Regions from separate parts of the Paenibacillus ihbetae genome, predicted to be linked through region 1. Evidence: riboswitches for the same ligand, from Rfam matches in the RefSeq annotation. Region 1 holds a riboswitch; each other region holds the start of a gene.
The links. A riboswitch is a leader RNA that binds a small molecule or an ion and turns the genes downstream of it on or off. The one in region 1 is predicted to bind ZMP and ZTP.

Region 1 (9,925 bases):
TATGTCGGAGGGTATTGCTCAGGATGTTCACCAGCACCTGGTGGATTCGATCGGCATCGACCATCGCTGGTATCGGCGGACCGCTGGAATACGCCAGCTCCACCTGTTTTTCAAGATACATGGGTTTGACAAGCGACACCGCCCGCTCCATCAGCTTCGACATATCCTGCGTGGCGAGGCTGAGCCGGAAACCTGGCGATTCCATATCATGCAGATCCTCAAGCTCGGTGACGAGGTCGATCAAGCGGTCGATCTCCTGCAAGCAAGTGTGAAACCGATCAGCCGTGGGCTCCCAGATTCCGTCTTCCAAAGCACGGGTGTGGCTTTTCAACGTGGTTAACGGCGTTCGCAGCTCATGCGCGATATCCTGGGTCATGCTTCTGCGAAGCTGCTCCTGCTTCTGAAGCTGCTGAGCCAGCTCGTTAAGCGAACCGCCAAGTCCTGCCAGCTCGTCTTCGCCGTGAACATGTATCCGGGTGCCCAGATCGCCTCGCGTCATCCTTTCGGCTGCCTGCTTCATTTGAACCAGCGGAGCGGAGATCCGCCTGGCCACGTAAATGCCGGTCACCGAGGCAAGGGCGATCGACAGAATACAGGTCAGTATGATCGATTGCATCTGAGCCTGCTCCAAATGGTAATTCAGCTGGTCGATCCCGTGCCCTTCCGCGGTCTGCTGCTGATACATCGCAATATGATAATGATTGGTCAGAATACTGATCACAGTAAACATAATCAAGATGCCCGTCGTGATGCTGATGATGATGGCAGCCAGCCGCAAATCCAGCCTTCGCTTCATGTATCCTCGCCCCCGAACCGGTAACCAAAGCCGTACACCGTGATAATAAACTTCGGTTGTTTGGGATCCTCCTCGATCTTGTGCCTAAGATTTTTGACGTGCTGGTCTATGGTGCGGATATCGCCGTCATAATCATAACCGAGAATACGTTCAACAAGCTCCTCGCGGGAGAAGTTCCGCCCCGGATATTTCGCCAGCAATACGAGGAGTTTATATTCGTTGGGCGTTAAGCCCACAGCCTGTCCATAACAGGTCACCTCATGCTTGCCCGAATGAATGACAAGAGCTCCGTGGCGATACACCGTAACGTCCGACAGCAGCTGGGCATCATCTCCTGCCCGTCTCAAGATCGCTTTGACCCGTGCGAGAACCTCCCTGGGATCGAACGGCTTCAGTACATAATCGTCCGCTCCGGAGGAAAAGCCCTTGAGCCGGCTGCTTGCTGCGGACTTCGCCGTCAGCATCAGGATCGGAACCGGGCTGAATGAACGGATGCGGGCACAGAGCTGCTCGCCTTCCATATCGGGCAGCAACAAATCCAGTATGATCAGGTCAATCCTTTCGTCTCGCAGATGTTCCAATGCTTCTTTACCATCTGCCGCCTCCAGCGTCCGGTACTGTTCTCTTTGGAGATACGACACAAGAACTTCCCGGATATTCGGCTCATCGTCGATGATCAAAATCGTCCTCATTCCCGTCTCTCCTTGCTGGAAATAAAATTTCAAGATTTAAGTGTTCTACTATTTTAGGTTGACCGGGGTATTCCGTCACGTCTGAACCGGGATCGGAGCGGGCTGATCGGGTCTGCTCAGCTTTTTCATGCTCCAATAATACGCGGTTCCAAGCGGAATAAGCGCACCCAGCCAAGCCAGCGGATTGGCAAGACATGCCCCGGGGAATCCGATCAGCGCCGACAAGAACATGGCGGCAACGACCCGCATGATCAGCTCCATAATGCCGGCGACTGTAGGGATGAAGCTCTGGCCCAGTCCTTGCAGCGAAAACCTGTATATGAACAGCAACGACAAGAGCAAGTAGGTTGTTCCGTTCGCTAAGAAGTATTGCCCGCTGAGATCAAGCAGCTGCTCCTGTCCCTGACCGACAAACAACGAGACGGCGGACGGGCCTGCAAAAAGAACAAGTGCCCCCACCAGGATGCTGAACGATCCCGAAAGCAAAATGCATTGCTTGACGCCGAGCCGAATCCGGTCGATCCGGTTTGCCCCGAAATTTTGCGCCGCAAAGGTTGCCATCGTAACGCCGAAGGAGTTCATCGGCTGGGTTGCGAGCATGTCGATTTTCTGGGCCGCTGTGTAAGCCGCAACCGCCATTGCACCGAGCCCGTTCAGCGTAATTTGAAGAATAATCGCGCCGATCGCGATGATCGAGGCCTGGAAGCCCATCGGGAATCCCACCCGCATATGCTGACCGATAAACGCCCAATCGATCGACCAGTCGGCCGTTTTGAACTGCAGCAGCGGAACCTTTTTATGGATATAGATCAGGCAGAGCAGGCAGGAGAACAGCTGCGAGATGACGGTAGCAAGCCCTGCCCCGGCTACGCCCATCTTAAAGACAAGAATAAACACTAGATCCAGCAAAATATTCAAAATGCTGGCGATCACCAGAAATAATAACGGAGTCCGGCTGTCCCCAAGCGCCCGAAGCAGGTTGGCCAGCAGGTTGAATAGCACTGCCGCACCGACACCTGCATTGATTACGATCAGATACGAATAAGCATCATCCAATATTTCAACCGGCGTATTCATCATGACGAGGGCCGGCTTCGTAAACACGACACTAAGGATGGTCAGGACGATGGTAAAAACGATACTGATCCAAAAGCTCGTACCGACGCTTTTACGCACGCCTGCGATATCCTTAGCCCCGAACCTCTGGGCAGTTATGATGGAAAGGCCGGCCGTCAAGCCTTGCGCAAATCCGATAATAAAAAACATAATGCTTCCGGTCGATCCGACAGCCGCCAGTGCGTTCACGCCGATCGTGCGCCCGACAATGAGCGTATCGGCCATGTTGTAGAATTGCTGAAACAGATTGCCGATTAACAGCGGGATCGTGAACATGATGATCAGTTTAATCGGACTGCCTTGTGTCATATCTTTCATTGCGCGCATCTCCTATGATGTGATAGTCGTCATTCAACATCTTGTTTCTAATATGTATGGTTTCGGACTGCATGTTAGATCACTCCAGCGGCGATTGGTCCGTCCGCAGCACGAATGCCGTTTTCTTGTGTATCTTATCATGAACAACGGCAAATGTGATGCAGGTTTATGTTCAAAATCTAAATAATTTCCATGGGATGCGTAGCCGATCGTCAGATCGCATGTAGGACATATGGATCTATCGTTATTCTCTTATGAAAAAAAGGCCAGCCGGATGCAAACCGGCTGACCTCTCGCTAAGAACCCTATTCTATTCTTCAAGAGCCATTGATACCAAGGTTAAGCGAACAAGACGCACTCCCGAACTCGGTTATCGCTGCCGTTATCCTTCTTCCACCGCAAGCTTGTCCAATGCCTGCTTGGCACGGGATCGCGCTTCTTCCACCTCACCTGCGGTCGACAAGGCCACCGCCACTCTTCTGCCGGCCTTAGTAACAGGTTTGCCGAATAGACGAAGCTGGGTGTTCGGAACCGAGAGCGCCTGCTCGGCACCCGTTATCACATAATTATCCAGCTCCACCGGTGCTTTCAGTGGCCGGCTGGCACCCGGGGTCATCAGCTCGATTTCCGGGATCGGGTAACCAAGGATAGCCCGGACATGAAGCGCAAATTCGGAGAGATTTTGCGTGACCAGCGTAACCAATCCGGTATCGTGCGGGCGCGGCGATACCTCACTGAAATACACTTGGTCCTCGGTCAGAAACAGCTCGACGCCGAACAAGCCGAAGCCGCCCAATTCATCGGTAATGGCCCTTGCGATGCGCTCGGCTTCCTTCATCTGCAGCTCGGATATCGGATGAGGCTGCCAGGATTCGATATAGTCACCGCTTTCCTGCACATGTCCGATCGGCGGACAGAAGCTCGTCCCGCTCACCGAACGAACCGTTAGCAGCGTGATTTCCGATTGGAAGGTGATGAACTCCTCAATGATCACCCGGCCGTTCTGTACGCGCCCCCCTTCCATTGCGATATTCCAGCATGCTTGGATGTCGCTCTCCGATCGGCACACGCTCTGGCCTTTTCCCGAAGAGCTCATAAGCGGCTTAATGACGCACGGAAAGCCCATATCCCTTACCGCAACCTCGAATTGTTCATAGTTGTCCGCGAAGCGATATCTGGCCGTCGGCAATCCGAGTTTCTCCGAGGCAAGCCTGCGGATGCCCTCCCGGTCCATCGTCAGCTTGGCCGCTCTTGCGGTAGGGATGACGCGGAAGCCTTCCTCCTCCAGCTTTACCAGCTCGGATGTGGCCAGGGCCTCGATCTCGGGAACGATCAGATCTGGCTGTTCCCGCTCAATGACCTCCCGGAGCTTGGCGCCGTCGAGCATGTCGATTACGTAATTGCGATGTGCGACGTGCATAGCAGGCGCGTCGGCATATCGGTCAACCGCCACGGTTTCCACGCCTAATCGCTGCGCTTCGATAATGACTTCCTTTCCGAGTTCCCCGGATCCCAGCAGCAGCATTTTTTTCGTTTTATACATCGTTGTCCATTCCCCTTTTCAAGATAAAAATATTAAAAAAGAGGTAAAGGAAAATAAACTTCCCTTACCTCTGCCCAGGCGTACGGCTGTCGTCATCCATGTGCTCCCTCATGGTTCCCCATGTCGCGCCAGTCACACATCGACCTATGCATTGTCAGCTAAATCATACTGAATATTGAGCATGAATGCAATATGGCGGCCCCGGTGATTACAGGAGAGCCCCATTGTCTATCCGTTCATGGACCGACTCTCCTATTCTATTCGCTCCTGTCGTTGATGAAAGCGCATCCTGAACATATAATAGGGGGTAATCAAACCATACAGTCAATAGAAAGGAGACTTGCTGTGCTCCCCTATTCTGTCCCTTATCAGGATTTTGCTTTTGAACACGCTATCATGGGAATGGCGATCGTTTCAATGGAAGGAGAAGTGCTTCAAGTCAATGCAGCTTTGTGCGAGTTATTAGGCTGTTCCAAACAAGAAGTAATGGATGGAACGTTCAGAGCGTTAAACGACGGAGGAATTCTGGAAGTGATCAGGCAAAAGGCAGCAGATGGTCGATTGGAGCCTTCCCCGATGACGGCACTCCACGTTGATGTGAAATACGAACATCCTGAGGGACGGAATCTGCACTTGAAGCTTCACTTCTCGGCGTCCGCTGAAGCGCCAGCGCCGATCCGCCATTGCTTGGTCCAATTTGAGGATCTGACACCTGTTTACGAGCTGGAGGAACAGCTTGTACAGAAGGAAATGAAACTGTCTGAGAGGGAGGATGGCTTCCTGGAACTGCTGGAGGAGCTCCCGCTATCCGCGTTCATTACAAAGAACGGAATTGTCCAGTACGTTAATCAGGCTACGCTGCGGCTGCTTCATGCCTCGGATGCCGCTGACGTGATCGGAATTTCAACCGATGTCGTCGTAGATCCTTCCTCGCATCATAAGCTTGCAAGGCGAAGGACGCGTTACGCGAAATATCGGGAAATCGGGCCTGTTACATACCTGATCAATTGTTTCGACGGACAACAGAAAATCGTCTCCGGTTTCACGCTCATCACGACCTATCAAGGAGAGAAGGCGGCGCTTAGTATATTCAAAGATATAACCGAGCAGAAAATGGAGGAGGATCGCATCATGCAGTCCGAGAAGCTGACGACGGCAGGACAATTGGCTGCTGGCATCGCACATGAGATCCGTAATCCGCTAACGTCGATTAACGGGTTTATCAAGCTTCTTCGTACTTCGGAGAAGAGCAATAAGCTTTATTTTGATATCATCGAATCGGAGCTCAAACGGATTGAGCTGATCGTCAATGAGCTGCTGGTGCTGTCCAAGCCTGAAATCGCCCATGTCAGCAAGCCGCTTGACGTGCTCGACATCATCGAACAAATCGTTACCCTGATGAAGGTCCAGGCCGCGATGAACAATATCGAGATCATCCCGCGTTACCCGGCCGAGCCCGTGTACGTTCACGGGGAAACGAATCAACTGAAGCAGGTATTCATCAATCTGCTGAAGAACGCCATGGAGGCGATGGATCAAGGAGGAACGATTACACTCTCCATCCACCAAAGTGACAGCGATGTCCGCATCATCGTCCAGGATGATGGCATTGGCATGACGCCGGAGCAGATCAAGTCATTGGGACAACCCTTCTATACAACGAAGGACAGCGGAACCGGGCTCGGGTATATGATCACGAAAAACATCGTCCATAATCACGGCGGATCGATTGATGTGAAGAGCTCTCCGGAACGGGGGACCAGCTTTACGATTCAGCTGCCCGTATTGTGATTAATCAGCGAAAAGGTGACAGCACTACATAACCCGTGTAATAAAACATTTCCCTAAGAAGAAAAGGAATCTTACTTCGGAGGGTTCGGTATGCGCTCCGATCCGTCGGTGACGGATATGCTATCATTCCATAATCCTCTGCCATCGTCATCGCTCGCTTCATATGAAGCGGGTCGCTGACGATCAAATACGTGGATAATCCTTCACGTTCACCTGCCGCCTGGGCATAGGACAAATTCTCTTCCGTAATCTTGGATGCCGTTTCGATCATAATATCTGCTTCCGGAACTCCCCGGGCAAGCGCGTAATCCCGGGCAACCTCGGATTCGGCTGACTCAAGGGCGGAGCCCCGTCCTCCCGTAAAGATCAGCTTATCTACATACTGATGCTCATACAGCCATAAAGCATGGTCAATGCGTCCCTGGAATACGGGAGAGGGTTTTCCGTCCCACACAGCGGCCCCTAGCACAATGGCCGCATCGGATTTTACAGGCTCGGCCTTTGCTCCGAAAGTCCAAATGACAACGCCCGCATACACTACATAGGCCATAATCACGGCAGCAGCTGAAAGGACGATTCGCCGGATCGTCCTTGTTCTGCTTCCTTTATTTTTGTAGGAGCGGCTTACATTCTGCATCACTTCCCCCGACCTTCCCTGAAACTCTTTATCGGCGTATCGTTATTCATAAATTCATAGGATCAGAATCCGTTCAGATAATTCCATTTTACCACATCTGCGCTCTCCCCCGATATTTTCCAGGCTGGGCCGGGCGCGCACGACACTTGCCGCAAACGAAGAAAGGAAATGAAAAAACAGGGATCTATAGGATCCCTGTTCAGCATTCCGCCATGAAGGCCGGAGATTGTTAATCTTTCACTCATCAAAGTCAAACCCGCGCCAATGTCATTTCTCATTCAGAATCTCGTATTTCGGCTTCACGTTATTAAAATCGGGGTTTTCGCCGCTGACCATCAGCCCCATTCCCCAATCAAAGTGAACGTTCGCCGTCGGAAGATCCGAAGCATCCCGATATTGGAACAACACGTTTCGCCTTGTTCGCTCGCTGCGGTTTACGTCCGACCCATGGATGGTCAGATAGTTGAAGAAGAGCACATCTCCCGCCGAGGCCGGGCAAGGCGTCCCTGAGGATATAGGGTATTCCTTGTGGTTCAGGTAGTACGAGCCTACATGAGGGAGTATTCCTTCTTTGTGCGAACCGGGTACGACACACAGGCACCCGTTCTCTGTATCCGCATCATCGAGGTGAATGCTCGCCGCAAGCATGGTATGATCACGATGAGGGAAGTAAGGATAATCCTGATGCATGGGGAAGGCCGCTCCGTTTGAGGGAGGCTTCACCAGCATTTTGGAATGATGCAGCTGCACATTCGGTCCGATGATTTGCTGCAGCACGGCGGTCATTCGCGGGTGAATGGCGGCGCGCATGAAAGCGGCATCATGATAGTGCACATCATGAAACCCTTTCAGCACCAGCTTCTTCAGCTGCTCGGGCGGCAGATAATCGCCCTGCCAAGCGTGGTTCTGATCCGCCTTGGCTCGCGCCGCCCTCCGGATAATCTTCTCAACCGCTTCCCTCATCTCTTCCACTTCCGCCTGATCGAACACGTTCCGGACCAGCAAATACCCATAGTCTTTGTAAAATTGAACATCTTGTTCATTGATCATGCCGTAGAAACCCTCCTCAATCTTGTTATGGTTCTGGTTTCATTATAGGCAGGTCATGCATCGACGTATTTGCACAGCGAGGACCACTATTTGTACAATTACGCCAAGGAGGTGTTCATACAATGATTCAATGGACTCACAGCGAGGAACGGCTCAATCGGTATGCCGGGCATCTTCCGGGCGAGCATCTTTCCTTCCTCGTGCATTATTGGGGAAGCGTCCGGAATTTGGCTACCAACGCGATGCACAAGCATTCCTTCCTGGAGATTTGTTACGTTGACAATGGCGAAGGCGTCTATACTGAAGCCGGGGTGGATTATCCCTTGCAACAAGGAACCGCCTTTTGTTCACGGCCGGACATTTATCATAGAATCCAAAACGTCCACCAACTGGATCTGTTATTCGTTGCCTTTGAAGTACGGAACGATCCGGCTGAGGATCACGCCATGAACTACTTACGTGTGCTGGAAGGAGGGCCGGTATGGATTGAGGATGCCCGCGAAGCTCCTTCAATCCATCTGTGGAAATCGCTGCTCATCCATGAACAGCCTGGACAATCACTGCCGGTTACGCTCTTGCCGCCCCTCGCACATGCGCTGCTCGAGTCCTTTGCCGTACTGTTCGGCCGAAAGCCTTCGCTCCCGGAAGGACCGGAATCTTCCTCCGGCTTCTCCCATTCCGCCCAGCTCGTTCAGCGGGCAAAGCTCTACATCCGGGATAACTTGGGCCGCCAGCAGCTGTCTTTAATCGAGGTTGCGCGATTTTTGAATATTTCCTCGCGCCAGCTGTCGCGTTTGTTCGCTACCTGCATTCATGAGTCATTTTCCAGCTTCGTCCGAACGGAGCGAATTCGGGCCGCTGAGCTAATGCTGACGAATTCCGATGACCCCATTAAGCTCATTGCAGAGCGTACCGGCTTTTCGTCCGTTCATTACTTCACGCGATTATTTACCATGACGAAGGGCATACCACCGGCAGCATACCGCGCTAAATTTAAAGCAGTCTTGGCAGCACGTACCGAATAACAGCCATCGATTTGGCTTGATCGTTTCTGCTTTTAACCCTCGGTATATCCGGTGGTGAACCATTGATTACGGTATGGGGCCGGCTCAGGTATGGTTTCTCCCAGCTGCTCGGCTGCCGCCCGTGGCCAGAACGGGTCTTTCAGCAGGGCGCGGCCAACCGCGATGATATCGGCCTGACCCTTGCGCAGGATCTCTTCAGCCTGCTTCCCGGATGTAATCAGACCGACTGCAACGGTCGGCATGCCGGTCTGACGTCGGATCGCTTCAGCATAGGCAGCCTGATAGCCTGGGTATACCTCCGGTTTTTGATCGGTTACGCCCCCGCTGCTCGCGTCGATGAAGTCGACCCCTTGCGCTTTCATCCGCTCGGCATAGTCAAGATGATCCTCGATATGGTTTCCAAGAGGATGGTATTCTTCAGCAGAGATTCTAACAAATAAAGGACCGCTCCAAACCTGGCGCACCTTCTCGATGATCCCCCCGAGGAAGCGGTACCGGTTCTCCCTTGAGCCTCCATAAATATCTTCTCTCTGATTCGTTAATGGGGACAGAAAGTCATTGATGAGATACCCGTGAGCACCGTGCAGCTCAATGACGTCAACGCCTGCTCGCCTTGCACGGACGGCCGCGTTTTTAAAGGCCTCGATGATTCTTTCCGTCTCTGCAATCGTCAGCGGATTCGTCCCTCTCCCCCGATACGCCGCCCCTGACGAGGAATAGCCGATGCCTTGCTCCTTCTTCCTGCCGGCATGACCCAGCTGTATGCCGACAGCCGTCCCTTGACGGTGCAGCATGCTCACAAGCTCTCGAAGCCGCTGCTCCTGCCCGTCATCCCATAATCCCAATCCTCCCGGATCGGCTCCCATCCTCTCGACTGCCGTCACCTCTATCATGATTAATCCCGCTTGGCCTATTGCCCTCGCGCCGCTAATGCAAATACTGCCATTCGGTTAGCTT
Region 2 (9,925 bases), 260 kb from region 1:
TAGAACCAATTACAAACTCTTCAACGACGGATCCATCATTCAGCAATATTTTAACACTCGTTGTTTGATTGCTTATTACTGCGATCTCAATGACTCGCCCAATTTTTTCTCCATCATAGATGTATACCTTTTTGCCCATATACGTTCTAAGATTATCATCGGATACCCTTTTGAGCTGGGATATTAATTTTTCCGATTTTGCTTTACCTTCCTTGCTGCTCCACAAAAAAATAGTATTGGATTTGTAATCATCAGTGCCGGACAGTCCAGATATTTTATAGAAATATTCTAATTTTATGTAGGTGGTCCCGTCTAGTAAAACGGAATTACTCTCATTAATTTTGTATGTTCCCTTATTTGATTTTACGGTGATGGGTTTGGAGTAATCGATGGATACGTTCTTTAGTTTAGATAATAATTTCACAGGGACATATGTACCCGGATTATTGATTTTTTCGATGGAATAGGCTTTTTCACGTGTTACAAGAACGTCACCGTCTAAAAAAACGGACTTCTCTCCTGACAAGTAGGCATTCCTAGGTACAACATTTGACGATGCGTTTGATTCAGGTAATAAGAATATGGAAAAGAATGATGTAACCAGAAAAATGATAAGCACTTTTGTTTTCAGTAGTTTTTTCATACGGCCTCCAAGCGCATAGTTAGTATGATCCATGACTAAAGTATCATAAATGGATAGCGTTTGGTAGGAAATAAAAGTAAAGTGAGTCTCTTGATTTTTTTCCCCGATGCTAGGCCTGAAATCGAGCGTGCATTACCCAATACGTTATTGATCAAAGGATGATTCATCGATGGAATGCGTTATCTTCGTAGGGATACAAGTAATTTGAGCCGGATTATGAGCGATCCTGTGAGCGGAATAGCAAGAGATCTGGTAAAGAGAGAAATGCAGAAGCAGGAATCAAAAGTACATTAAAGAAACTGCAAACGCCTTCGTATACTGAAGGGTTTGATAAGCTGTATATCGTGAGATCGCAAAAAGGGGATGTTGAGGTCGAAGAGCTGCCAAGGGAATGAAAGGGGATGCGTGCCAACCCTTATTCCCCTTCAATTTTTCCCTCGCTCCATATCCGCTCCCAGATGACATCCACCGTCTGTTCAATGGTCAAATCCGACGTATCGAGCCATAACCCGATTCTTGGCGTTTCCTCCCGGAGCCTCCGGTCCAGCTCTTCGGGGCTCCAAATGCCGTACCCTTTCTTATTCCTCAGCGCTTCCCTCTGATGGAGGGCTTCCGGGTTAGGCGTCAATACGACGATATATACCGGGACACCTTTCAAAAAGTTGCCCATATTCTGCAGATGGGGTCCAATGATGATGTCCTGGAGCACGACCTGGAACCCGGCAGCGGCATAGGCGGCCGCGGCGGAAGCAGAGAGGCGATACCGCAGCTCAAGCTGAGCTAACGCTTTCTCTGAGGCGTCAGGCAGAAGTTCTTCTCTTCCTCTGACAATCATTCTTCGAAAGGTATCTCCCCGTAAGTGTACGGCACGTTCGAATTTCTCCGCCAGCCGCTCGGCGATCGTGGATTTGCCGGATGCCATGGCCCCTGTCACAATGATGACGCCAGGATTTTGTACATGAGTCATTCGTAAAACCTCCTTATAGGTGCAGTTGATACGCATACAATAAACCAACCAATTCCAAATGGTGTCCGTCTAAAGATCGGGTTGTTTGTGCCCTATGCGTTCCGTGTTGGTGTATTCCTCTTGACTTCAACGATAGCATAGAACCCGCATCGGAGGAGGGGAAAGGATTGTTCAATATATTTTTTACCAATGAATCGAATGGTATGGAGTGAAGTGAATCGTTCCCTGCTTGAGATGATAATTAATACAATTAACATTAACTTAAGGAGTATGGTTCGAGTTTGTGAAGCAGGGCGCTCATGTTCCTGTGAAACAACAGAGTAAATACAGGCACTGGAGGCTCCCCAGTGCCTGTATCCTGTTCAAATGATGGACGGTAGGATCTAAACCTTGCTTTACCGGGTGATGCTCCGCATCCTTCGATCCCATTCCTCGGTGATTCGGGGCTTGTCGAGCCCGCTTCCGATTAGCGTAAGATACCCCCGCTGCAACGGCAGGGAGCTGGTCTTATGCTCCAGCTTGCCCCCTGCCCACTGCACCAGCACTGAACCTGAATCCAGGCGGATATAGCCTTTGGCTCGAAGGAGGCCGGTTACGCCCTGGAAGAAGGCCTCGAGCTCCTGCATCCCGGCCGAAAACGAGCCCGGCGGCAAAAACAAGTCCGGCAAGGACAAGGTTAACGAATCCAGGCCGGCGTAGGAGGTCGGCTCATTGGGATCCCGATGGGTATGGAGAGGAGATCGGCTGCTGCCGTCATCATGATGATGCGCATGTCTTTCCTGAAGCCGATCTTGTGCAACCGATGGATCCGGCGCTAAGCCAGCCGTTTTCTCCGCCAACGCGGGCGAAGCTGCATGCGAGTTGGTTTGAGCCGCAGTAGCTCCAGGCTCAGCGGTTTCCATATGGCCAAGGGAGAAGCTGGTTCCGGCGGCGCTGCCGGACGCCATCCCGCCCTGGTTTCGAGGGGGAAGCGGAACGGCTCCGAAAACTTCGGCTTCGTTAATATGGGCATAGTCTGTCAGCCGAAGCTTGGCGGTGCCGTTCATGTTCTGAACCGCCGCCGTCACTTTTCTCAGCATCTTGGCATCGCAATCGCCGGCTTTGTTCAGCAGAATGGTATCGGCGAAAGCGATCTGCCCCCGGAGCGTACGCACCAAAGTGCGGTCCGAAGCGAAGAAGCTGTTGTATTCGAGCATTTTGCCGGCGTCGACGACGGCCACCTTGCGCGCTATGGATATGCGTTCGGCCAGCGCCGGTTTAGCCAAATCTTCAAGAATTAGCTGCGGGTTCGCAACGCCGGTTGTTTCGATCAGAATGAGGTCGGGGCTACGCTTGAGCTGGTTATCCATCGCCAGCTCGAGCTCTCCGCGCTTCGTGCAGCAAATGCAGCCATCGAGCAGCTTCTCCACCGGTACGTCGGGCATATCGCCGGAAATGACCGCTCCGTCTACGTCCATTTCGCCCATCTCATTCATGATAACGGCCGTGCTCCACCGCTGAGCCTTTGCGTAAGCGAGCAGTCTGAGGAGCAGGGTTGTTTTGCCGCTGCCTAGAAAGCCGCTGATAATAATGACAGGTGTTTTGTTCATCTTCCTCACCTCCGATTAGGGTTGGGCTGCCGGATACAGCTCATCAAACGCTGCTACAGAGTCCGGATTGGTAAAAATGTACGGCGAAGCCGGCTCTTCAATCGTCTCGATCGATTCGGCTTGAATCAGCAGGCGCTCCTCGCCTCCGATCTTCACGGTTTGGACCGTGCCTTCAATCGATACCCAGGCATCATTCTCGAAACGGGATGCCTGCTCTCCGCTCACGAGAATGCCGAACGGAACGGCATCGGCCGTGCAGCACATCAGCAAGAACCGGCTGACGGCAAACATGTTCTTATCCATGCTGTCATCCCTGAAGACAAAGCCTTGGACCGAGATAGGCTTGCCGGCAAAGACAGGCTTATACATCTCGATCGCGCCGACCGTTTCGGAAAATATTTCGGGCCTTACCGTGACGGAGGGCAAGGCGTACAGCCGCTTGGCCAGCTCCGCAAATTCGACGCTATACTTATCCTTGGGTGCGAAGAGATCGACAGGAGCATTTTCATTACCGGCGGGGTTGGGTTTGCCGACGCCATCAGCGGTACCGGTATCTTCGGGTACGTCTTCCGAACCGGAGCCGGTCCGGACATCCGGATTCGGATAGGTGTACACCATGCCCTTCTTGGCAGCCATGCTGCTCGCGAGAGGCTGATCGGGCACCAGCAGACCGAAGAACAAAGGCAGGGCGAACAAACCATATACCGTCATATTTCGGACCACGCCCCGGGGATGAGGGTGCTCGCAATCGCATACGTCGCCGGCGTCGCCCATGACGGCATGGTATACCATGCCGAAGGCGATGAACAGAAGCGGAACCGGACAGAGCAGCAGAAGTTTCTGCATCTGCGGAGCCAGGTAGTATTCAAGCAGATTCGATTCATTCAAGTGCATGATATAAATAGCAAGAGCAGCCAATAGCAGCGCACGCATGGCATAATGGACCCGCGTGACCGCCGATGAACGGTTCATGGCAAGGGCTCGCCTCCTTTTTGTTCAAGGATTATCCGCCAAGGAAAATATTCACGATCAGGGAACCGACAAATACGAGCATGACGATGACAATGCTTAGTCCGATGACGAATTTCGTCTTAAATGCGGCGGATAGCATGAGCAGCGTTTTGAAATCGAGCATCGGGCCAAGCACGAGAAAGGACACGAGAGGGCCCACGGTAAAGGTATGCGTAAAAGCCGACGCGACGAATGCATCCGACGTTGAGCAGAGCGAGAGGACAAATGCCAGTCCCATCATGAACAGATAGGAGGACAGCGGACCGTTCGCAAGCGAAAGCAGCTCCTCCCGCGGAATAAACGCTTGAATGCAGGCCGTAACGAAGGCTCCGAGCACCAAATATTTGCCCATATCCACCATTTCGTCGCCGGCATGAACAAAAAGGCTACGCCAAGTTTTGCTGTGTGCGTGGGATGGCCGGCTTCCGGCGGCTTCGGACCCGGCCGTGAAATCTTGGAAGGAGCGCTTAAGCGGGTTATTCTTCACGAAAGCAAATACGAGCAACCCAATCGTGACGGCAATCATGAAGGCCAGTCCCATTCGTCCGATCGTGATCTCGGGATGCGAACGGAATGCCATCATCGTCGCGGCAAGCACCACCGGATTCAGGATCGGGCCGCTAAGAAGAAAGGTGATCCCGACATAAGCCGGCATGCCTTTTAACATGAGCCGGCGCACGACAGGAATCATGCCGCATTCGCAGACCGGAAGGATCATCCCGAGCAGGGAGGCGAACAAGACGCCGGGCACCGGATGCTTCGGCATTAGTCGGCGAACCCATTCTTCCTTGACAAAGATTTGCAGCAGCGAAGAAATCAACACCCCGAGCAGCACGAACGGCAGGGCCTCAAGGAAAATGCCGATGAATACGGTTTTGAGCTGCTGCACTTCGGTACTGCCCAGCAGGGCGAGCCCGCTCCTAGGCATCGTCATGAGAGCCGGGAACAGAAAGAGCAGCGGAAGAAAGAACGGCAGCCATTTGAATAAAGCCGGAATTTTCATGCGGGCCTCCTGACGAAAAAAAATCATCTACGAGGACATTCTATGCTTGGACGATAGACAACTTTCCATTTTAATCAAAAGAATTACGAATAACTCTTTCCATTCGAAGCTATGGCGTACTCCCGCTCGCTCATGGTATAGTAGTAGTACGTTGACTGTGCGTTACTGGCGTAGCTTGGGGTACCAAGAGGGAGCGCATAGTTTCATATGCCGTACGCCTGGGCAAGAGGTAAGGAGACGATCATGTCGCCTTGCCTCTTTATGTTTTATTGACTAACAATGGCGAAGGAGCGGGTTGAACATGAGTACAGAAACGTTGATTTTGGATGGAAAAGCGGTATCGGATGATCTTAAGGCCAAGCTGGCCGTTAAGGTCGAGCAGCTCAAAGCCAAGGGAGTTACTCCTTGCTTGGCGACGATCCTCGTCGGGGATGATCCGGCCTCGGCAACCTATGTGCGAATGAAGGGCAATGCGTGCCGGCGACTGGGAATCGAATCCCGGAAAATCGAGCTGAAGGCGTCGACGACGACCGAGGAGCTCATTGCGGCCATTCGCGAGCTGAATGAGGATTCCGCGGTGCACGGCATTCTGCTCCAGCATCCGGTTCCGCATCATATTGATGAAAGAGCGGCATTCGATGCGATCGCGATCGAAAAGGATGTGGACGGCGTGACCACGCTCGGCTTTTCGCAAAATGCGTTCGGGTTCGCGGACTATCCGTCCTGCACCCCGGCAGCGATTATCGCGATTATGGATTATTACAAGCTTCCAATCGAAGGCAAGCATGCCGTGGTTATCGGCCGGAGCCCGATCCTCGGCAAGCCGGTCTCGATGATGCTGCTAAACCGCAACGCTACAGTGACGATCTGCCACTCCAAAACGAACCATCTAGGCGACATCGTCGCGCAAGGTGATATTGTCGTTGCTGCGGTCGGCAAGCCCAAGTTCATTCAAGGCGAGTGGATCAAGCCGGGCGCTGTGGTGCTTGACGCCGGCTATAACGAAGGCAATATCGGAGATGTCGATTATGAGGCTTGTGCGGAGCGCGCGTCCGCGATCACGCCGGTTCCGGCAGGCGTCGGGCCGGTAACAATTGCCACGCTGCTGAAGCATACGGTTGAGGCGGCCGAAAGAACACTGAAGTCCTAAACATGGATAATGCAATGCAAATGAACCGGGTCCTTTTGAAGGCTCGGTTTTTATAATAGAATTGGAGGCAGAGAGGAAGACTTCCCTTTCCGGCTATGGGCTTGTAAGCCCTTGTACGGACTGTCTTTCACGAGGTTTGGGTCACCAAGATACGGTTAAAAACCAAAGGATTCGCACGGTTGGACAATCACAGGATATAAATTGTTGCTTGCTCTGAAATGCTTTTCATCATTTACAATACACCCATCAGCTAATGAAAAGAGGAGCGAGGGCTAATGAATAAAAAATTGATCTTCTTTGACATCGACGGAACGCTGCTCGATCATGACAAGCGAGTCCCGGAGTCGACACTGGAATCCATTCAGCAATTAAAAGACAACGGGCATGAAGTCGCGATCGCGACTGGTCGCGCTCCCTATCATTTCCAGGACATCCGCGAGCTGCTCGGCATTGATTCCTATGTGTCCCTGAACGGGCAATACGTCGTTCACGAGGGCAAGCCGATATACGGGAACCCGCTGCCTCCGGAGCAGTTGCAGCAGCTCACCGAGCTGGCGGTGCAGCTGGATCATCCGATCATTTATGCGGGAAGCGATGCGATGAAAATGAACGTGACTCACCACAAGTTCATCGATTCCAGCTGGGGCGAGCTGAAGCTGACCATTCCGGAATACGATCCCGAATATTATCTCGGGCGGGATATTTACCAGGCTATTGTGTTTTGTACCGAGGAGGAAGAGGGGGCCTATCGGTCCGGATTTGAAGGAAGACTCGATCTAGTCCGCTGGGGTCCGTACGGCACGGATGTGCTTCCGGCCGGCGGCTCCAAAGCCGAAGGCATCCGGCAGTTTATCCAGGCGCTGGGCATGGAGATTGCCGATACCATCGCCTTTGGCGATTATTTGAATGATCTGGAGATGCTGTCGTATGTCGGCCATGGCGTAGCCATGGGGAACGCGCCTGACATCGTCAAGCGCGCGGCCCGGCATGTTACCAAGGACGTAAGCGAGGACGGCATCCGGCACGGGCTTCAGATGCTGGGCCTGCTGGATCCAAAGCCGCAGGTGATGGCGTAAGCATTTCGGTTGACAAGATGCGCTTTGGCTGCCTGAGCATTAAAGGCATGCCGATTGTGAAGGGGCCATGTACATGGCTCCTATTTATTTGCGGACGTACCATTGGGAAGAATGCAAGGAAAGATGAGGGTTACCTCGGTTCCTTTTCCCGTTTCACTCTTAAGTCTTAATCCATAAGCGCTGCCGTATTTGAATTGGATGCGGTGATGAACGTTAGCCACCCCGATATGTCCGTTCAATATCGAGTCCTTGCCCTCAGTATGGAGAAGATGGTTAAGCTGCTCCAGCCGCTCAGATGACATTCCAATCCCATTATCTTTTACCATGACAACAAGATCCCCATTATCGTTGGTGTGCACATGGATATGTACTGCCCCGCCTTCACCCAAGGTTTCAAGACCGTGCGTGAGCGCATTTTCCACGATCGGCTGGATGATCATCTTGGGTATGAGGAGGGGCAAAAACTCCTCTGGGCAGACCAGTCCATACGTAAAGCGGCCGGAGAACCTTATCTGATAGATGGTGATATACGCGTTTACGATTTGAAGCTCTTCCCCGAGACTGACCTCATCCCCTCCCTTGATGCTGTACCGGAGCATCCGGCTTAAGGCACCCGCCATCTCATACGTTTCTCTGCTGCCCTGCGAAATGGCGATCCCTTTCATCGTATCCAGCGTATTGCTTAGAAAATGCGGATTGATCTGGCTCTGAAGAAAGGCGTACTGCAACCGCTGTTTCTCCAGCTCGGATTGATACAGTTGGGTATCGGATTGAACCAGCTGATTCGTTAAACCATTGATCCGCTGGAGCATCGTATTGAATTCGTTCGAGATCATTTCGATTTCCGCATAGCCTTCCAGTCGGACCTTTGAATGCAGCACATTCAAGTTTCCGGTCTTTAATTGTTTCATGAAGGTCATGAGCTTGGACAGCGGCTTTAATAAGTTCATCATTAGAATACTGTATGGAATGGATATAATCAGCAGCATGAACACAACCAGAATGTAGCTCTTCGTTTTCAAAGGCTGAAGCCCCTTAGTCAGCAGGCTGATTGGCGTAGCCGTCACAATTTTGCCTCCAATTTCGGGCAGCACATGGGATTGCACGATATAACGGGCGCCGGCATTCGTTTCCAGAACCATATGATCCTGATCCTTGTTAAACAAAGGGCCGTTGATCAGCTGGATTAGATGCTCATCCTGGCTGCTGTTGGAATACACCAGATCGCGGTTGTCAAACAGATAAAAATTGGTACCGGCCAAGCGGGGGTATTTTTCGATCTCCTTATTTATGGAACGCACATCAAGGCCGATCATCATAAAGCCGGCGTTGTCCCCGTACGGGATTCTATTGCCTAGCGAGAATATATTCATGCTGAACAGGAACTTGTCCCGGTCAAGCGTGGGACTGCCCTTTCGGAACCCGGCATAGTGGACGGCACCGTCTTGCTCCGGTATGTTTTCCGTATCGTAAACATCGGTAATCGTTCCCTTTAACGAGACGACTTTGCCGGTGTTGCTGACGACGGAGATGTCCAATATATCGGGATTGGTATTTTTGATGACGCCCATGACGCTTTCAACCTTCTTGGCAAGCTCGTAAATTTTTAAATCATCGCGTTCCGCCAGGAAATTCTGAACCGTGGCATCATACCCCAGATTGACCATGAGCTCCGAAATCTCCGAGTAGTTGGAGGAGATCCGCTGCTTCATGATCGCGATAAGCTCTTTGTTATACTGAGTGTTCTGATCGATAATTAATTCACTTGATTGCTTGTACGCATTCAAGACAATAAAGGGAACCATCGCAACGATGATCAATCCAATCATCATCACCTGAATTCGGATAGAGAGCTTCTTGAAGAACTTCATCCGGATATGCTCTCCCTGTACTGGGTGGGCGTCTGGCTTACGATCCGTTTAAATATTCTGGTGAAATAAAAATAATCGTTAAAACCGCATTTTTCTCCGATATGCTTGATCGCAAGATCCGTTTCGGCAAGAAGCTTGCAGGCATACTGGATCCGAAGACGGGAGATATACTCAATAAAGTTTTCACCGACTTCTTTTTTGAATAAGTGGCATAAATAATTGGGGCTCAGATAAAATCGCTCGGAAAGACTCTGAATAGAGATTTCGGTTGTAAAGTTGTCATGGATAAACTCCAACATTTTTCGGATCGTTTTATGGGAAACCTCGGTTTTGAGTCCGGGCTGTTCTTCCGAAAGGTAGCCCAGCGTGTGCTCCATCAAGTAGTCAATCATGGCATCCGCATCCCCGTAATGATATGAAAGCTGTTCATATCCTTCATACACCCGGGCTGAGCCCGATACGCCTTCCCTGTAGAACAAAGTCATTAAAGCAGTGAAGATGAGATAGGCATCCTTTATGCTGAAAGCTCCGCTGCGAAATTGGAGCCTGGCGTGGTTCATGGCAGCGCTGAATTGGATTCTATCCTTTTGTTCCATTGCTTGCGATAAATTCCTA
Region 3 (9,925 bases), 2.4 Mb from region 1:
ACGGCCTCTATCCGTACCGCGTAATGATGGATCAGCTCCCGCTGCTAGCCGCACCGCCGAGACTGATCGCCTTCGAGCTGGGCATGGGCCAGGCGCAGGACGTGGCGGATTTGCTGCGGGCCGCCGGACATTGGGACGAGATCATAACGATCCCGGATTTGGCGGGAATCGACAGGCATGTTTTGGGAATTGCCCGTTAAATTGTGTTCGGAGGGAAATTCTTTTACAATATATGATGATCATGGGTTTACTTGCGGAAATCCGCCGCTTCCCGTGCAGGCTTCTCATGCTCATGATCCGTTCGTGCTCATAAGGTTCGTATTCTGTCTTATCGTCCGCCCGCATCCTTGAAAGGCTGTTGGGGCGATGGCTAATGCGCCAGGTATGGGCCGGGAGAGCCCAAACTTTTTATCCGGGCAGATCGTTATATGGCCGGTAAGGCACATCGGAGCGGTTTCGCTCCGGCACAGGGGGATCAAAGGCATGCTTCAGAAATTTAAAAAGATAGACTTTGTTGTCGTAACCGTCCTTGTCATGCTGATGATCATCAGCGTTACTTCCTTATACAGCGTAACCATCGGATCGGCTGATTGGGACGGGTACCATATTAAGATGCTCATCTTCTACATTGCGGGCTTTATCGCTTTCTTCGGTATGAGCCTGTTGGATTACCGCGTTCTCATTAAACACGCAACGTACATTTATATCGGCGGCCTACTGCTGCTTGTGTACGTTATGTTTTTCGGGGCAACGCTTAACGGCTCGAAGGGTTGGATCAATCTGGGATTTACGAGCCTGCAGCCCGCGGAAATGTTTAAGTTGGTGCTGATCATCTTCCTGACCTTTATATTGGTGAAGAAAAATAAATCGCAGCTTTCCTTTATCCGCGATGTCATTCCGGTCGGCTTCCTGGCGTTTATTCCCTTCGTGCTCGTCATGGGCATCAACGACTTGGGGAATGCGCTCAGCTACGTCATCATTTTGATGGGGCTGCTGTGGATTGGTAATGTCAAATTATCGCATGCGCTGATCGGTCTGGTGCTCGTTGCCGGCACTGCTTTCGGCGGAATCCAGGCTTACATTCATTACCATGACGAAATTACGGCCTTCATGAAGGAAGGGAGCCGCTCGCACTGGCTCGACCGGATCGACCCATGGCTGATGCCCGAGACGACGGACAACGCCGGGGCCGGCTATCACACCCACAATGCCAAGCTGGCGATCGCTTCCGGCGGCATGACCGGGGAAGGCTTTATGCAGGGGACCTCGGTGCAATCGGGACGGGTACCGTATACCTATTCCGACTCCATCTTCGTGCAGATTGCGGAAGAATACGGGTTTATCGGCTCTTCCGTGCTGCTCCTGCTCTATTTCATTCTGATCCATCGGATGATTCTAATATCGCTGGAGTCGCGTGAACGTGCCGGTCCGTTTCTCATCATAGGGATCGTGTCCATGTTCTTATACCAAATCTTTGAGAATATCGGGATGTTTATCGGCCTCATGCCGCTGACAGGGATTACATTGCCGTTTATCAGTTACGGGGGAACATCGCTCGTAATCAGCATGGCGAGCCTCGGGGTTGCCATGAGCGTGAAGCTGCACGGCCGGGAGATCGACGAGGATATGCCGGATCCCCATGCGCACCGGTCGACGGTGGCGAAACAGGCGTAAGCCCTGTTCATTGTGCAGTGGTGCGAAACGGATTGTCCGAAATGGCCTATCTTGAAGCAGAAGAAGCTGAAATGTGCAAATACATTTATGAAGAGATGTTGTCCTCCGAGGGTAGCATCTCTTTTTTGTTATGGCTGAAACCTCGGTCCGGACAGACCCATGGCAGGGCAGTAACCAATTGGAGTGACGACAGGAGATGCGGTTTGAAGACCCTACCACCCGAGGCGATTCTATTATCTTTTAAAATAAATTGCTAGATTCACGTTTAGATCTTCGGAGGCCGGACATACTGATAGCATCATAGATTATCGGTTGATAGAGAGGCGGTTGTCCAAGATGAACCATTATAGCGAAACCCTCCGTATTATCGTGAAAAAAATGATTTTGCTCTTATCCTGTATGTTTATGGTCATTACCGTGTGGGAAGGCCAGCGTATTGATGCTTCCGTTGTGGGGGGACCGATTCCTCAGGAATCGATCCGGCTGCGCATCTTGGCCAATTCCGACAGCCCCTCCGATCAGCTCGTGAAGCGGGAAATCCGCGATGCGGTCGTGGAGCAGATGCAGCTGTGGGTCCAGGAACTCGACAACCCGCAGAGCCTGGAGGAAGCCAAGGTGCTGACGACCCGGCATCTGCCGGAAATTCGGCAGCTGGTCGGCGAGGAGCTGAGAAAACGGGGAATCACCTACAGCTACAATGTGGAACTCGGAGTCGTACCATTTCCAACGAAGCTGTACGGCGGCACGGTCTATCCGGCAGGCGATTATGATGCGGTGCGCATCACGCTTGGCGAGGGACAGGGACAGAACTGGTGGTGCGTGTTGTTCCCGCCGCTGTGCTTCATCGACGGGGGCAGCGGAGATGCGGCGGCACAGCCGGCGGATGCCGGAGTCCAGACCGTCTCGGCGCAAGCGGGTAATAGTCAGCCGGATGAGCCAGTCAATGCGGGCGATTCCGAGCCCGAAGTTCGGTTTTTCTTATGGGATATGTTCATCGGCATTTGGAATTGGGTAGCAGGATTATTTGGATAATCTAGCGGATGTATCGCAATGATATTAGGTAAGAGCGATAGAAGGACATGCAGGCGATCGATTTTCAATCCGAGGCGAGTGTGATACACTTTTATATAGAAGAGTGCTTTCTCTTTAGAACGGCCGGCTGCCCGGGTGGTGACCCGGGACCCGGACTAAAGAATCGAAGCGCTTTTTTTAAATATCGGAGCGTGTAAGCTTCTGGGGGATCTGCTGCTTGATATTGCGCCAAACTGCTGCGGTATGCGTCTGTCTTCTTGAAGGACTTCGATAGACGTGACGATATTTTTATATTCGGGATGAATGCTTCGTTGCGGATCGATCGATGCGTGCGAAGTCTTCAATACCGGCAGGCAAGGCAATGGAAACGGAAGCCGTTGGACAAGCTTGTAAAGCCGTTCCCGGATGGGCTTCAACAAAGCGCGTGCATGATGGTTAATATATTTCATAAACAGAAAGCTTGGGATAGGAAATGGAACATACTGCAAGCGGCCGCGAGGACAGCCGCCAAATGGAACATCACGGAGAGCATGTCGATGCGCAGTCCCGACCGACGAAGGTGTGGCGTATCGACAGTGAATCGATGGAATCCGGAAGCCGCACCCCGGAGGAGGAGCAGGCCTTGCATGAAGCGGGCCGTGTGCTGGCAGGCGGGGGGCTTGTCGCCTTCCCGACGGAAACGGTTTACGGGCTAGGCGCCGATGCGGGCAGCACGGAGGCGGTTGAGCGCATATTTGCGGCGAAGGGAAGGCCGTCGGACAACCCGCTGATCGTGCATATTTCGGATTTGTCTCAGCTGGATGACCTGGCGCTTCGGATAAACGATACCGAGCGTGCCCTGATGAAGGCGTTCTGGCCGGGACCGCTGTCGCTGGTGCTGCCTGTGAAGCCGGGTGCCGTGTCGCCCCGGGTGACGGCAGGGCTGGACACGGTCGCGGTTCGCATGCCCGACCACCCCGCTGCGCTCGCCCTGATCCGCGCAGCCGGATGCCCGCTGGCCGCGCCGAGCGCGAACCGCTCCGGCCGGCCGAGCCCTACGCTCGCGGGCCATGTGCTGGAGGATTTGGCCGGCGCGATCGACGGCGTGCTTGACGGCGGCCCTGCCGGGGTCGGCGTCGAGTCGACGGTTGTGCAAGCCGGCGAGGACGGTGCCGTGACGGTGCTCCGCCCGGGCGGCGTCACGGCCGAGCAGCTTGCCGCGGTAGCGGCAAGCGTGCGCCTCGACCCGGCGCTAACAAGCGCCGCCGGGGAGGCGGAGAGCCCGGCGCCCCGCTCGCCGGGCATGAAGTACACGCACTACGCGCCGAAGGGCGCGATGTGCGTGGTGCAGGGCCGCGACGCCGACGCGGTAGCGGCCCGCATCGCGGCCGAGCTTGAGGCCGCCGCCCGCCGCGGCGAGGTGACCGGTGTGCTGTCGTTCGACGAGCACATCGGTCGCTACCGCGCGGACGTGGCCGTGCCGCTCGGCCGCCAGGCCGCGCCGGAGGAAGCGGCCCGCCGGCTGTACGCCGGCCTGCGCCGGTTCGACGAGGCCGGCGCCACCTTCATTCTGGCGGAAGCCTGTCCTGAAGAGGGCCTCGGCGCCGCGGTGATGAACCGGCTGCTGAAGGCGGCGGGGCATCGTGTGATCGACGTGGATCATTAACCGCAGCCTTTTTTTGATGGCCGATTAGGCATCATTTATCCCTTGTCCGCATAAGGTGTACAAGACCATGGGACTTGGGGGAATGGGCATGTTGGAGGCGTCTGTCCAATCGGGACAGCTTGCGGCGATTCTGCTCATGGCGGTTGCACTTGGGCTAGATGCATTTTCGCTTGGCATCGGAGTCGGTTTGCGAGGCGGGCTGCGCTATCGTCATATGCTGGGCATGAGCTTTCTGATCGGCCTGTTTCATATGCTGATGCCCCTGCTGGGGCTGTCTGCCGGCCGTTATGTCGGATTATTGCTGGGACAGGTTACCGGGCTTGCCGCCGGCGGGCTGCTGGTCCTGCTCGGGGGCCATATGATTCACAACGCCTTTCGCGGGGGCGAGGGCAGGCTCGTCCATCCGTCCGCGCTGCTGGGCATGCTGTTGTTCTCGCTTAGCGTCAGCATTGATTCGTTCTCGGTCGGATTGTCGCTTGGCATGTTCGTGCATGATGTGACGCTGATCGTTGTAACCTTCGGCGTTGTCGGCGGCTTGATGTCGATTCTCGGTTTGATGCTGGGCCGTCAGGTCAGCAGCAAGCTGGGCGAGTACGGCGAGATGCTCGGAGGACTTATTCTGGTTGTGTTCGGCGTGATGTTTATTGTTTAATACGGACGGCCGTTAAGGCGAATCGGATATGGAATATGGGATGGATGCAGGGGCTTGTTGATCGGAAGGCTCGCAACCTTATAAGGAATCATTTTCCGAGTAATACCGAATTGGCGAAATTTGTGATGGGATTTGATACAATATCCGTATGGACCTAATACTGACGGGAGGAGCCTTAAGACTGTGAAAAAAATACTGTTTGTCTGCACCGGAAATACCTGCCGCAGTCCGATGGCCGAGGGGATGCTGCGCAAGCTGGCCAAGCAGCGGGGCATTCCGGTGGAGGTGCGATCCGCCGGCGTATCGGCGATAGAAGGCATGCCGGTATCCCATCATGCGGAATCCGTGCTTCGGGATCAGGATATCCGGGACGAGCTCGTATCCAAGCCGCTCACCTCGGAGCTCGTGGAATGGGCCGATCTTGTCCTGACCCTGACCCAATCGCATAAGCAATATGCCATTCGGCAGTTTCCTCACGCTGCTGACAAAATGCATACATTAAAGGAATATGTTGAGGATGACAGCAAGGTACTGTCGGATCTGCAGGAGCAGGACAGTCTATACGCATCGATTGAGCTGGCCCGATCCCTCGGTCAAGAAGTCAGCGACAGGGACCGTGAACGGCTGATCGAGCTTCGCCAGCGCATTCCGAGCTTTGATATCTCGGATCCGTTCGGCGGCACGAAGGAAGAGTATGAAGCGACCGCAGCCGAGATTCGGACGGCATTGTTTCGTTTGTTGGACAAGCTGAATGCGGGCGGTTTGGCATAATCGCTTTGCGGGGAATTCGCCAAGCACCTGCGGGAGAACAGCAGATGACCTGAGCATCGGGACACATAGGAAGGTAAGGCGCGGCAGGCAGGCGATGCAAAAAAAGCCGCTTGCCTTTCCTCGGCGATTGATTTAAGATGTAGGGGAAACAACAATAGATCCGGTGTAACTGGCGACGAAGTGGATGAAACCACGGTGGAGCACCGGAGTATACGGCCGGTCGCCTGGGCAAAGAGCATTGGAGCACTACGTGTGCGCCGACTGCTCTTTTTTCGTCTTTTGCGGGATATTTGGGTTATAATGAAACAAGCTAATCACGCGAAAGCGAACATATGAGGGGGTTTCATCGATGAAAATTGCACTAGGCACGGATCATGCGGGCATTCGCCTGAAAGAGGAAATCATGGAGGTTATTCGCGGCCTTGGACATGAGGTGGAGGATCTCGGCTGCGGCTGCTCCGATTCCGTCGACTATCCGGACTATGCGCTGCCGGTATGCGAGAAGGTCGTGTCCGGCGAAGCCGATCGCGGCATTCTGATCTGCGGGACCGGCATCGGCATGAGCATTGCGGCGAACAAGGTGCCGGGAATCCGGTGCGCCTTGACGCATGATGTGTTCTCGGCCAAAGCAACGCGCGAGCATAACGACAGCAATGTGATCGCGCTCGGCGAACGCGTAGTCGGCCCCGGCCTTGCCGCGGAAATCGTCCATGCTTGGCTGACAACCGAGTTTAGCCACGGCGAGCGTCATGTCGGCCGCGTCAACAAGATCAAGGCGATCGAGGAACGCTACCTCAAGAACGGATAGGACGTTTCTCTCCGGAAAGGCGCTGGACTTAGGGCATGAAGCGACGTTGAGACTATTAAGGGAGGACTGTGGCATGAGCGATGCTTCCAACATTTCCTTAAACGAGCAGACCGCCCGCATCGTCCGCGAGCTTGCCGAGACGGCGAAGCTTGGACCGGGCAAGGTGCTGGTCGTCGGCGTGAGCACGAGCGAGGTTGCAGGCAAGCGGATCGGAACAGGCGGCGCGCTGGAGACGGCGCAGCAGCTGCTTCAAGGCATTGCCGAGGTTCAGGCGGAGTACGGATTCTCGCTGGCCTTCCAATGCTGCGAGCATCTGAACCGAGCGCTGGTCGTCGAGCGCGAGCTGCTTGAGCGGCTTGACTTGACGGAAGTGGCGGCTGTGCCGATTCCGGGAGCCGGCGGCTCCATGGCAGCCAGCGCCTACCGCAGCATGAAGCAGCCTTGCCTGGCGGAATCCATTCAGGCGCATGCGGGCATCGACATCGGCGAGACGCTGATCGGCATGCATCTTCGCAGCGTCGCGGTTCCTTTTAGGCCGAGCGAACGGTACATCGGGGAGGCGCGGGTTACGGCCGCATATACCCGGCCCAAGCTGATCGGCGGAGAGCGGGCCGTTTATCGTCAGGTGCCGGATGCGGATTCCGGATCATGCAATTGATTCGTTTGGAATGAGGCTCGACATCTGGTTTGCTTGTTTGTAGGACTAACGAAGAGGGAAATGCCGGCAGGAGAGTGAAATGATTTCGACTCCATGATCGTGTGTGCCTTTGTTAACGATTCTGCCTTGGATCCCATTCCAAGGATGAAGAAAATCCGGGAGCAGCAGCGATTGTGAAAAAAATTCACGCACTTGCCCCGCATCCCTGCTCGATCGTTGGCCTTATGTAATATGGAAACAAAATATTTTAAGCAAGATTTTGGATCATAGGAGGATATAAATAATGATGGAACATTTGCGTAAGAACGATCCTGCTGTACTTGAGGCGATGGAGCTGGAGCTGAAGCGCCAGCGCAGCAATATCGAGCTGATTGCATCGGAGAACATTGTCAGCGAAGCGGTCATGGAAGCGATGGGCACCGTCCTCACCAATAAATATGCGGAAGGCTACCCTGGCAAACGCTACTACGGCGGATGCGAGCGTGTGGACATCGTCGAGGATATCGCACGCGACCGGGCGAAGGAATTGTTTGGCGCCGATCATGCCAACGTGCAGCCGCACTCCGGCGCGCAGGCGAATATGGCGGTGTATCTCGCAGCGCTCAAGCCCGGCGATACCGTTCTTGGCATGAACCTTGCCCATGGCGGTCACCTGACGCACGGAAGCCCGGTCAATGCCTCCGGCCTGCTGTACAATTTCGTCGCTTATGGCGTTCAAGAAGACACGTTCCTCATTGATTATGATGAAGTCCGCAAAGCGGCGTTCAAGCATCGCCCTCGTCTGATCGTTGCCGGTGCCAGCGCCTATCCGCGCATCATTGATTTCGAGAAGCTGGCCGCGATCGCGAACGATGTCGGCGCGCTGTTTATGGTCGACATGGCTCATATCGCAGGACTTGTTGCGGCTGGTCTTCACCCGAATCCGGTTCCGTACGCGCATTTCGTTACCACAACGACGCATAAGACGCTCCGCGGACCGCGCGGCGGCATGATCCTGTGCAAAAAGGCTTGGGCGCAAGCGATTGACAAGGCAGTATTCCCGGGATCGCAGGGCGGACCGCTGATGCATGTCATCGCATCGAAGGCTGTTGCTCTCGGCGAAGCGCTGGATCCGTCCTTCAAGACCTATGCTCAAAATGTCGTGAACAATGCGAAGGTGCTGGCCGACACGCTGATTGAGGAAGGCCTGAACATCGTTTCCGGCGGAACGGATAACCATCTGATGCTGGTGGATACGCGCAATCTGGACATCACCGGCAAGGATGCGGAGAAGGTACTGGATTCGATCGGCATCACCGTCAATAAAAATGCGATTCCGTTCGACCCGACCAGCCCGTTCGTTACCAGCGGCATTCGGATTGGTACGCCGGCGGTTACGTCGCGCGGCATGGATGAGAAGGCCATGGTCACCATCGCGAAGATCATTGCGATGACGCTGAAGGCGCCGAAGGATGAGGCGACGCTCGAGAAAGCAGGCCGTATGGTTGCCGAGCTGACGGAGCAGTATCCGCTGTATCCGGACCTCAAGTACTAATCAGGATCGACGAGGTGGGTATTCCTCAGGTTTATTGAACCTGCAGGAATACCCTTTTTTTGCACATGGAGGGTTTGCGGCTGCTGGAGCAGGTCGTTGGATTCCATGGAGGGAGCATCTTTGTTGGAAATAATGGGAATCGTATATAGCGTGGGTGGCGAGGAGCTTTAACACGCCCTTCGAGTCGAAAGAAACATGACCTATGCGGGTGTCAAATGGCCGGAGGGAATGATATAATAGACAGGATTTATGGAGCTTACCATATTATACGCCCATATTGAAAACATATTTGTATCCAACCGGAGGGACCTGACATGGGAAAATTGGTGATTTGTGATCACCCGTTGATTCAACACAAACTAACATTTATTCGCGATATGCGGACTAACACAAAAGATTTTCGCGAGCTAGTAGATGAGGTCGCGACATTAATGGCTTATGAAATCACGCGGGAGGTACCGCTTGAAACGATTTCCGTCCAAACCCCGGTCGCCGAAACCGAAGGTAAGGTCATCTCGGGCCGCATGCTCGGGCTGGTGCCGATTCTGCGTGCCGGTTTAGGCATGCTGGACGGGGTGGTGAAGCTTCTGCCGGCAGCAAAGGTCGGGCACGTCGGCTTGTTCCGGGATCCGGAGACGCTGCAGCCTGTGGAGTACTACACGAAGCTGCCGACCGACGTGACCGAGAGGGAATTGATCGTGATCGACCCGATGCTCGCCACGGGAGGCTCCGCGATTGCCGCGATCGATGTCTTGAAGAAGCGGGGCTGCACCCAGATTAAAATGATGAATCTCGTAGCCGCACCGGAAGGCGTTAAGGCGGTTCAGGAAGCGCACCCGGATGTGGATATTTATGTTGCGGCATTGGACGAGGGGCTTAACGACCATGGTTACATCGTACCTGGACTGGGCGATGCGGGAGACCGGCTCTACGGGACGAAATAATAGAATCCGCTGACTGTCCGCTAACCGGCTTGCCTGACCAGGGTGCCGGCGGGATCGGAAGCAAGGATGATAAGGAGAGGTAATATCAGCCATGTCTAAAGTGAAAGTGATGACCATATTCGGGGTGCGCCCTGAAGCGATCAAGATGGCGCCGCTCATTTTGGAGCTGCAGCGTCACCCAGAGCATATCGAATCCGTGGTGTGCGT

Region 2: linked by a shared signal. The riboswitch ahead of BBD41_RS26450 (bifunctional 5,10-methylenetetrahydrofolate dehydrogenase/5,10-methenyltetrahydrofolate cyclohydrolase) and the one ahead of purT (formate-dependent phosphoribosylglycinamide formyltransferase) in region 1 are both predicted to bind ZMP and ZTP.
Region 3: linked by a shared signal. The riboswitch ahead of rpiB (ribose 5-phosphate isomerase B) and the one ahead of purT (formate-dependent phosphoribosylglycinamide formyltransferase) in region 1 are both predicted to bind ZMP and ZTP.

The regions. Positions count from the first base shown of each region.
Region 1 covers NZ_CP016809.1:6,138,265-6,148,189, reverse strand. Annotated here, with positions in the region: gene BBD41_RS27585 (sensor histidine kinase) at 1-796, opposite strand, end outside; gene BBD41_RS27580 (response regulator transcription factor) at 793-1,488, opposite strand; gene BBD41_RS27575 (MATE family efflux transporter) at 1,564-2,922, opposite strand; gene purT (formate-dependent phosphoribosylglycinamide formyltransferase) at 3,305-4,465, opposite strand; ZMP/ZTP riboswitch at 4,531-4,611, opposite strand; gene BBD41_RS27565 (ATP-binding protein) at 4,811-6,256, shown strand; gene BBD41_RS27560 (YdcF family protein) at 6,261-6,893, opposite strand; gene BBD41_RS27555 (phytanoyl-CoA dioxygenase family protein) at 7,161-7,943, opposite strand; gene BBD41_RS27550 (helix-turn-helix domain-containing protein) at 8,066-8,968, shown strand; partial or broken gene BBD41_RS27545 (oxidoreductase) at 9,001-9,925, opposite strand, start outside.
Region 2 covers NZ_CP016809.1:5,880,963-5,890,887, forward strand. Annotated here, with positions in the region: gene BBD41_RS26425 (hypothetical protein) at 1-643, opposite strand, end outside; gene BBD41_RS26430 (P-loop nucleotide/nucleoside kinase family protein) at 1,059-1,610, opposite strand; gene BBD41_RS26435 (CobW family GTP-binding protein) at 2,006-3,199, opposite strand; gene BBD41_RS26440 (TIGR03943 family putative permease subunit) at 3,215-4,171, opposite strand; gene BBD41_RS26445 (permease) at 4,203-5,213, opposite strand; ZMP/ZTP riboswitch at 5,365-5,444, shown strand; gene BBD41_RS26450 (bifunctional 5,10-methylenetetrahydrofolate dehydrogenase/5,10-methenyltetrahydrofolate cyclohydrolase) at 5,515-6,363, shown strand; gene BBD41_RS26455 (Cof-type HAD-IIB family hydrolase) at 6,639-7,439, shown strand; gene BBD41_RS26460 (cache domain-containing sensor histidine kinase) at 7,520-9,310, opposite strand; gene BBD41_RS26465 (response regulator transcription factor) at 9,307-9,925, opposite strand, start outside.
Region 3 covers NZ_CP016809.1:3,721,873-3,731,797, forward strand. Annotated here, with positions in the region: gene prmC (peptide chain release factor N(5)-glutamine methyltransferase) at 1-200, shown strand, start outside; gene BBD41_RS16460 (FtsW/RodA/SpoVE family cell cycle protein) at 484-1,674, shown strand; gene spoIIR (stage II sporulation protein R) at 2,011-2,706, shown strand; gene BBD41_RS16470 (L-threonylcarbamoyladenylate synthase) at 3,218-4,351, shown strand; gene BBD41_RS16475 (manganese efflux pump MntP) at 4,440-5,003, shown strand; gene BBD41_RS16480 (low molecular weight protein arginine phosphatase) at 5,187-5,774, shown strand; ZMP/ZTP riboswitch at 5,930-6,011, shown strand; gene rpiB (ribose 5-phosphate isomerase B) at 6,124-6,582, shown strand; gene BBD41_RS16490 (TIGR01440 family protein) at 6,656-7,240, shown strand; gene BBD41_RS16495 (serine hydroxymethyltransferase) at 7,524-8,774, shown strand; gene upp (uracil phosphoribosyltransferase) at 9,089-9,718, shown strand; gene wecB (non-hydrolyzing UDP-N-acetylglucosamine 2-epimerase) at 9,810-9,925, shown strand, end outside.